Regions from separate parts of the Paenibacillus sp. GCM10027629 genome, predicted to be linked through region 1. Evidence: riboswitches for the same ligand, from Rfam matches in the RefSeq annotation. Region 1 holds a riboswitch; the other holds the start of a gene.
The links. A riboswitch is a leader RNA that binds a small molecule or an ion and turns the genes downstream of it on or off. The one in region 1 is predicted to bind cobalamin.

Region 1 (4,216 bases):
AAATAACCATTCAAGTTCATTGCGCCTAGACCAACGGAATGCATCTCCGTGTTCGCTTTACGTACACCTGGTGCATTCGGAATACTCGTCATGTCGCTAACCGCCGTTAGTGCTTCGATACCTTCATGAACGGATTCTTTGATCTTGCCGTGTTCCATTACGTTCACGATATTTAATGACGCTAAGTTACAGCTAATATCGCGGCGGATCACATCACCTTCGCCATAGTTGCCGATCTCGGATGTCTCTTGCAGTTGGAAGATCTCCGTGCAAAGGTTGGACATCTTAACCGAACCGATGCCTTTGAGGGCATGCGCTTCATTCGCATTGGTTTTATTCATAATGTACGGGTAACCGGACTCTAATTGAATCATCCCGATCTTCACGAGCATATCGCGCGCGCTCATGATGACTTTCTTCTTCACTTTATCGTTCGCCAGTAATTCATCATACATCTGATCTAGATCCATGTCATCCAGATGAATGCCGTATTCTTTGTAGACCGAATAAGGTGCAAATACGTGCAATGGTTGGTTCTCTTCCGCTAGACGGTAGAATTTGTCCGGAACGATCAGCCCGATCGAGAGCGTCTTGATCCGCAATTTCTCGTCCGCATTGATTTTTTTACAATCAAGGAACTCGACAACGTCCCATCCGAAAATATTGTAGTACCCTGCGCCAGAGCCCTTACGTTGACCCATTTGGTCCGCATAGGAGAATGCATCCTCCATTAGCTTCAGGACAGGCATGATGCCTTTCGCTGCGCCTTCGACGCCTTTGATCGCCTCTCCGCGACCGCGAAGCTTCGAGAGGTTCACGGCCACGCCGCCGCCGATTTTCGATAATTGCATACATGTGCCAAGCACATAATTAATGGAGTTAAGTGCATCATCCATCTCGAGTAGGAAGCACGATACCATCTCACCGCGGCGCTTCTTACCAGAGTTCAAGAATGTTGGTGTTGCAGGCTGTACGCGCTGCTCCATCATCGCAACCGCAAGACGTTTGGCTTTGTCGAAATCGCCATCACCTAAATGTAGAGATACCATCGATACGCGATCTGAATACTGCTCAAGGTATTGCGTGTGGTCATTGCTCTTCAAGGCATAGTCGACATAAAATTTAGAAGCTGCCATGTAGGACTGGAATTCGAACCCCGATGCTCTCGTTAGTTCAAAAAGTTCCTCGACCTGGGCAGCCGTATATTTCTCATAAACATTCTCGTAGTATTCATGCGCAATCATATATTCAACTTGCTCATGGATCGTCTCGAACCGCAAGCTCTTACTTTCTACTTCTTCCATAAATGCTGTTACCGCCTCATGGTCACGATCCAATCGGAAAAATCCGTCCGCGTCACGAAGCATCAACTGGTTATTTAACTCAATATGCCGCAATGCTATTCACTCCCTCTACAAACCGTTGCACATCATTTGTCGTGCCCGATAGTTCAAATTTCGAAATGACTGGTACATCATACATCATCGCAATCGTATCTGCGCTCTTCGCAAAGCTGGTTCCCCAGTTACGATTCCCGCTTGCCGATACGCCTCTCATATACGAACCGTTCTTCTGTAGAAAAGATTGTACCTTCTCTGGAACTTGACCGAACCCTGTCGTATACGTAATCAGCACGAATGGCTCATCCATCTGTGTCTGCTCGTCGATCTCCACAGTCCTCATGTTCAATTTATGTACAAATCTTTTTACGTTCCCGGTCTTAGAATCAAATGCGATGACCATTTCGTAACTCAGTCCTCTCTCTTATGCTCATAAAATACCCCCACAAAGTGACACACTACCTTCGAATCCGACTCAGGTATTTTGTGGGGACCTCAAAAATTATACATTCTACTCATTAAAAAAAGCGCATCCGGCACAATGAACCGAACGCACCTTAACGATAGTTCACTCATTAAGACGACGCCAGCACGTTCCTATCTCCGTAGGGATGACATGTGCAGATGACAGGCAGGTCTCCTGACTCAAGGATCATCGTGATTGCCGCCTTCCCGATTTGTACTAATCAGTGGCTCTCTAGCAACCGCTCCTCTATTACAGTGGCGGGACCGCGCCGGATTTCAACCGGACTTCCCTATTAATCTTTGCACTCTAAGACTAGAGGTGCAAAAAACCTGTACATCACGATATGTAGTTGTGCTTAATCAATTTACATCAATATATTGTGCTTGTCAATACAATGACATGCCTATATTTTGCGTTGGAAAGGGATACAATCGGCGTAAAATAAGGGTTTCTATTCAAATAAAAATATTATATTTTAGATAAATTTAAGATAAAAATAGAGAAGAGCCTTACACCGTCACCAAGACGGAAGCAAGACTCCTCCACGTGATCGTCATTCCTACAAATCAACTTCAACATCTACATCTTGTGTGTTAGAGAGATATTCATTACAATTCTTATTCCGTTAAAACACTGACCTTTTCGATCCTTTCTTTATGCCCGTACAACTCCTTGATCACCTGTTCAATCGGCAGCGCATCGATCGTCATATCTTGCAGCGTGCAGCGCTCGTTCATCAGCTGAATGAACCGCTTGAGCGGTAGACAATCCGTGTCGAGCTCCAACTCCGCATCTTTGGCTGAATGCAGCTTAAGCACGGTAACACCCTCAATCCCATACCAATCCGCAGGCTGCTCGGTGACGATCCGAACTTTCTTCTTCGCGCCGAGAAAATTGCGCAGCGCCATGATCGAGTCATCAAACACGATTTCGCCATTATTAATGACGATAACACGACGTGCAAGCTGTTCAATATCCTCCAGATCATGTGTGGTTAAAATAAACGTTACGCCTTGCTCATTCATCTCCTGAATAAAGCTGCGAATTTTCTCCTTCGCGATGACATCCAGCCCGATCGTAGGCTCGTCGAGGAACACCACGGATGGGCGATGCAACATCGCCATAATGAACTCACATTTCATTCGTTCTCCGAGCGACAGCTGCCTTGTCGGCTTCCGCATAATCTCCTCGACCTCAAGCAGCCTGGATAGTCTGTGCAGTGTTCCTTCAAATGCGGCATCATCGATCGCATAAATGGCTTTGTTCATATAGAACGCGTCAAGCGGGGGAATATCCCATAACAGTTGGGACTTCTGCCCGAATACCGCTCCAATGTTGCGCACATATCGCTTACGTTGTTTCCACGGCGTGCATCCTAAGATACGGACATCCCCTGAGGTAGGGTGCAGGACCCCCGTGAGCATCTTCAGTGTCGTCGATTTCCCCGCACCATTCGGTCCGAGAAAGCCAACGATCTCTCCAGGTTCTACCTTGAAGGTTAGCCCTTTGACTGCAGGTACGAGGACGGTCTCCCGCTTAAATAGACTGCGCAGCGTTTCCTTAAACGACGACCCACGGGTATACGTTGTATAGGTCTTATATAAATTGTGGACTTCAATCATTTCGTGTCACCCCCCTGCGCTCGTATAATTGCGAAGCATACTATGCCAGAACATAAGACCTGCTCCACAGAAAATAATGCTCGTCCCCATCGATAGCCACGCCCCATCCGCACCTTTTCCGAGCAGCGCAGACGCTGGCAGGAAACCTATCATGGCAATTGGAATGACATACGTGAAGAGTTGCTGAAACAATTTCGAGAAGATCGTTCCCGGATACATTCCAAACATCGACATGGAATCGAACATATCATAAACACGACTGCTGCCGACCCATTTGAACAGTAGTCCCGACAAGAACAACGAGAACGCAAATAAGACAAGCAGTGAACAGAGGAACAGGACAGCGAACTGAATCCAATGCAATGCACTAGGTACAGGCACCCCTGACAAAGCGAGACCAAATAATACACCACCGCTAATTAGACGACCGAAATCGTCCAAATCAAAAGCATTCATCATCGCAAGAAATAGAATTGGTCGCGGCTTCAGCAGGAAGACATCGAACGAACCTTCACGAACATGATAGAGCGTCGTCGATACAATCCCAAAGAAAAATGGAAATGCGACCCCCTTGGCGAGTGTAAACACGGCCTGGATAAGCAGTGCCTCCTGCAGTGTCCATCCCGGAAAGCTTGCTCCCGAACGATAGACAAGCAGAGTGACCAATGGGATCATAAAATCACCTAAGAGCATGAGCAGCACACTAATGGCAAAATCCGTTCGGTAAGCCATTCGCTCTGCCAGCTTCGTCTTGATTACCGCTCTGTAGCAAGCGAGCAATGACTTCA
Region 2 (4,216 bases), on a different contig from region 1:
CTAGCCATATAGAGCACGGTCTCAAGCCCCTTGGTTAGCCGGTCTGTCTCTTCCCGTATACTGTCAAAAATCGGCTCATCTTCATCTTGAATCGTCATATGGATAACGGAGAGCGGTGTCTTCATATCATGCACCCATTGATTCATAAACGTAACATGGCGGTTCATACGATTCTCTGCCTGATGAAGCTCTTGCTGCATAAAATGAAACTGGTCAGTGAGCAAATCTTGCAATGCTTGTTCGATCGGTGTGAACTGTCTGCTCTTGGATGTGAAGATGGGCTCCATGGATGCCTCCGGATTCGATAATCTGGCATAGAACCCCCGTTTGGACACATATTGATAGACGAGGAAGACCAGTAACAGAAATAGACTTACGAAGAAGACGTAGCTGATGGTCGATAGTGCTGAACCGTCATTAAAGGCATAAACAATGGATGTTATAACAATTTGAAGTCCTAGAATAATCATTAATGGAACGTGATCACGAAGGAACAGTCTCATGAGGAGACATCCGCCCATGTCACCTTCAGGCGATAGCCCGCGCCCCGTACCGTCTCGACCGCTTCTTCTATGCCAAGATCCTTCAGCTTCTTGCGAAGGCGCGTGACATATACATTGAGCGTATTCTCGTCCACGAAATGGTTCTCATCCCATAGCTTCTCCAGAATTCGATCACGGCTAACAACGCGAGGATAACGCTCCATGAGCACTTCCAGCAGCAACGATTCTTTGCGGAGCAGCTCCAGACTCTGATCCGCTAAGGAGACCTCCAGACGTTCAGGCAAGAGGGTAAGTCCGTGGAGACTTAAAGAGCGCTCCGTAGCTTTTGGTGCATAGCTACCATAGGCGCGGCGCAGGTGGCTGGCGATTTTGGCCATGACAATCTCATAATCGAAAGGCTTGGTAATATAATCATCGGCACCGTGCTCTAGGGCCATCACTTGCTCCATTTTACCTTCCCTTGCAGAGATGAAGAGGATGGGACAGGTGGAGATTTGGCGGATTTGGCGGCACCAATAGAATCCATCGAACTTCGGCAAATTGACATCGAGCAGTACGAGATTGGGTTCGATCTGGGTGAACTGATCCGCAATGCGGTCGAAATCATCTGCGACGACAGCCTTATAGCCGTATTTCTCAAGCTGCTCTTTGAGCAAGGTGTATATCTTGGGATCGTCTTCTACAATCATGATTCTATCCATGAGGGCATTTCTCTCCTTCAATAAGAGGTTCATTATTTGCTAGTTATGATGATAAAGATTTCTTATTCGAAATACAAATCAAGGGGCTGCAAATGTGCTACATATTTAGTTGTAAGGTGGGGGCTTTTCCCCTATAATAACAAGGTGAAAGGCTTAGCTTGAATTGAATAGGAAATCTGTAGGTCCCTATCTGTGCGAATGTCGTATAGATCGGGTTAAAAGGGAATCCGGTGCAAATCCGGAACGGTCCCGCCACTGTAATCTGGGGATGACCTCAATAGCCACTGTTCCATAACAGGAATGGGAAGGCGAGGGCATGCAAGACCCATAAGTCAGGAGACCTGCCTATGGATACGAATGACAAACCTTCGAGGAAAGGGTTGCGCTCAGTTGGAAGACGTGTGACATGCAGTACGCATACATACGGATATATTCCGAAATTGACGTGCCCCGGGTCCTGTAGGATCTGGGGTTTTCTCTGTTCAAACGTTCAGCTTCCATTAAGAATAAGGGGAGAGAGACAAGGATGAAGATTTGGAAAGGTTTATCGACGTGGGCACTGATTCTCGCGCTCGTTGTCAGTATCGCGGCTTGCGGTACGAAGGGGACAGAAGACGCAGCAAAGCAAGGGGCTCAGACAGAGCAGAGCAAACAGGAGCAAAAAGACAATACCGAAACATCGGACCTCAAGACGAAGTATCCTCTTACGATTAAGGATGCGACAGGCGAGGAGTTTACATTTGACAAAGCACCTGAGCGTATCGTATCGGTATCGCCGGCAGAGACGGAGTCGCTCTTCGCACTTGGACTGGATCAACAAATCGTTGGTGTATCGGATTATGATGACTACCCGGCAGCAGCAAGCTCCAAGCCGAAAATGGGAAGCATTATGAAGCCGAATGAAGAAGCGGTTATCGGTGCCAATGCGGACATCGTCTTTACGGGAATTTCCATGAAAGAAGAATCCGTGAAGAAGCTTCGTGATCTGGGAATCAAAATTTTCAAAGTCGAACCGAAGACGCTTGAAGATATTATGAAAAATATCGAAGTGTACGGTCAAATTACGGATCGTCAAGCGGAAGCGAAGCAAGTGATCGATAAGATGAAGGCGGACCGCGATTCGGTCATTGAAGCGGTGAAGAATGTCGCTGCGGATCAGAAGAAGAAGGTATACATCGAATTCTCCCCAGGCTGGACGGTCGGTAAAGGCGAATTCATGGATGAATTGATCACAATCGCTGGCGGCGTGAACGTGGCATCCGATGTACAAGGCTGGGTGCAGATTAATGAAGAGAATATTATTCATTCGAATCCGAATGTCATTCTATTCGCGAATGATGCCAAAGATTATGAGACAGGCAAACCGATTAAAGATATCATTCTAGGTCGCAGCGGCTGGGATCAAATTGATGCGATTAAGAATAATCAAGTGATTGGCGTGGATGGCAACTTGCTTAGCAGACCAGGTCCACGTCTAACCGATGGCTTGATCGCCATGGCGAAGGCGATCTATCCGGATTTGGTGAAATAATGAACCGAACAGGATTGCTGTGGGGAGGGGGAGGAATACTCCTCCTCCTTTTTACGATTTGCGTCTCGGCTACCATTGGCTCAGTGCATATTCCGCTGCAGCAAATCCCAGCCATTTTGCTGCATCAGATTCCTTGGCTTCAAGATATGATTCCCAAGACGTGGCCAGGTTCCTATGAACAGATCTTATTAAAGGTACGGATTCCTCGCATTGCGATTGGGGTCTTGGTTGGTGCATGCCTATCCTTATCCGGTGCGGCATTTCAGGGGGTCTTGCGCAATCCGCTGGCGGACCCGTACACGCTTGGCGTGTCTTCCGGCGCCTCTGTAGGTGCGGCATTTATGATTTATTTTGGCATCCAATATTCACTTGTTGGACAGTGGTCCGTGCCCATTGTTGCTTTCACGACAGGGGTCTTAACCCTATGGCTTGTGATGCGGCTTGCGCAAGATGAAGGCAAAATACCGACGGAACGGTTAATACTCGCCGGTGTTGTCATGCAGGCCTTCCTCGGAGCGTTCGTGTCCCTGCTCGTCGCATTGTCGGATAAGACGATCAATGAAATTATGTTCTGGCTCATGGGCAGCCTCTCGCTGCGCGGATGGGCATATACCGCGGTGCTGGGGCCGTATTTGATCGTTGGCTTTATTATTGTGATGGGTTATGCCAGGACGATGAACATCCTTGCGCTAGGGGAACGTGAAGCCGCGCATTTAGGGATTCGTGTGGATCGGACGAAGATGATTATTCTATTAACGGCGACATTTATGACGGCTGCGGCCGTATCCGTATCAGGTGTCATCGGCTTCGTCGGGTTGATCGTCCCCCATATGATTCGATTGCTGGTCGGCTCGAATTATCGACTGATCGTCCCGTTATCCGCAATTGGTGGTGGAATCTACATGGTGATCGCAGATACCCTTGCTCGATCGGTACTCGCACCCACTGAAATTCCGCTTGGCGTTGTAACCGCATTTATTGGCGCACCATTCTTCGCCTATCTGCTGCACCGCAACAAAAAAACGCGAAGGGGTCGATTGTCATGATCCGAGTCGAACATGTAGATAAGCATTATGGGGCTGCGAAGGTGCTGCAAAATATTCATTTTGAAGTGGAGCCAGGGACTTGTCTTGGCATCATCGGTCCGAATGGAAGCGGGAAATCGACGTTGCTGCAATGCATATCCGGCGTGGAGCCGGCTTCTGCGGGCGAGATTGTCATTCGCAACCAACCTTTATCGGCGTATTCGCGGAAAGCTTTGTCACAGCATCTTGCGGTCCTACAGCAGGAGACGCTGCCACCTGTTGGATATTCCGTGCAGGAGGTTCTTGAGATGGGAAGGTTCCCATTCCAGAATTGGCTCGGCCGGGATCAGACGGATGCATCCTCACTTATCGCTGGGGTCGCGGAGCAATTGAATTTAGCGGAGCTGCTCGATCGACCACTGCATGAACTTAGCGGTGGACAACGGCAGCGTGTCG

Region 2: it holds a riboswitch for cobalamin, as region 1 does, so the genes downstream of both, ACFQZR_RS24435 (ABC transporter substrate-binding protein) here and nrdI (class Ib ribonucleoside-diphosphate reductase assembly flavoprotein NrdI) in region 1, are expected to answer to the same signal.

Annotation. Positions count from the first base shown of each region.
Region 1 is NZ_JBHTGZ010000005.1:525,625-529,840, reverse strand. It holds gene nrdE (class 1b ribonucleoside-diphosphate reductase subunit alpha) at 1-1,397, opposite strand, end outside; gene nrdI (class Ib ribonucleoside-diphosphate reductase assembly flavoprotein NrdI) at 1,384-1,743, opposite strand; cobalamin riboswitch at 1,954-2,154, opposite strand; gene ACFQZR_RS08330 (ABC transporter ATP-binding protein) at 2,424-3,428, opposite strand; gene ACFQZR_RS08325 (ABC transporter permease) at 3,435-4,216, opposite strand, start outside; gene ACFQZR_RS08320 (ABC transporter permease) at 4,214-4,216, opposite strand, start outside.
Region 2 is NZ_JBHTGZ010000012.1:817,348-821,563, reverse strand. It holds gene ACFQZR_RS24445 (sensor histidine kinase) at 1-503, opposite strand, end outside; gene ACFQZR_RS24440 (response regulator transcription factor) at 500-1,204, opposite strand; cobalamin riboswitch at 1,368-1,567, shown strand; gene ACFQZR_RS24435 (ABC transporter substrate-binding protein) at 1,731-2,735, shown strand; gene ACFQZR_RS24430 (FecCD family ABC transporter permease) at 2,735-3,781, shown strand; gene ACFQZR_RS24425 (ABC transporter ATP-binding protein) at 3,778-4,216, shown strand, end outside.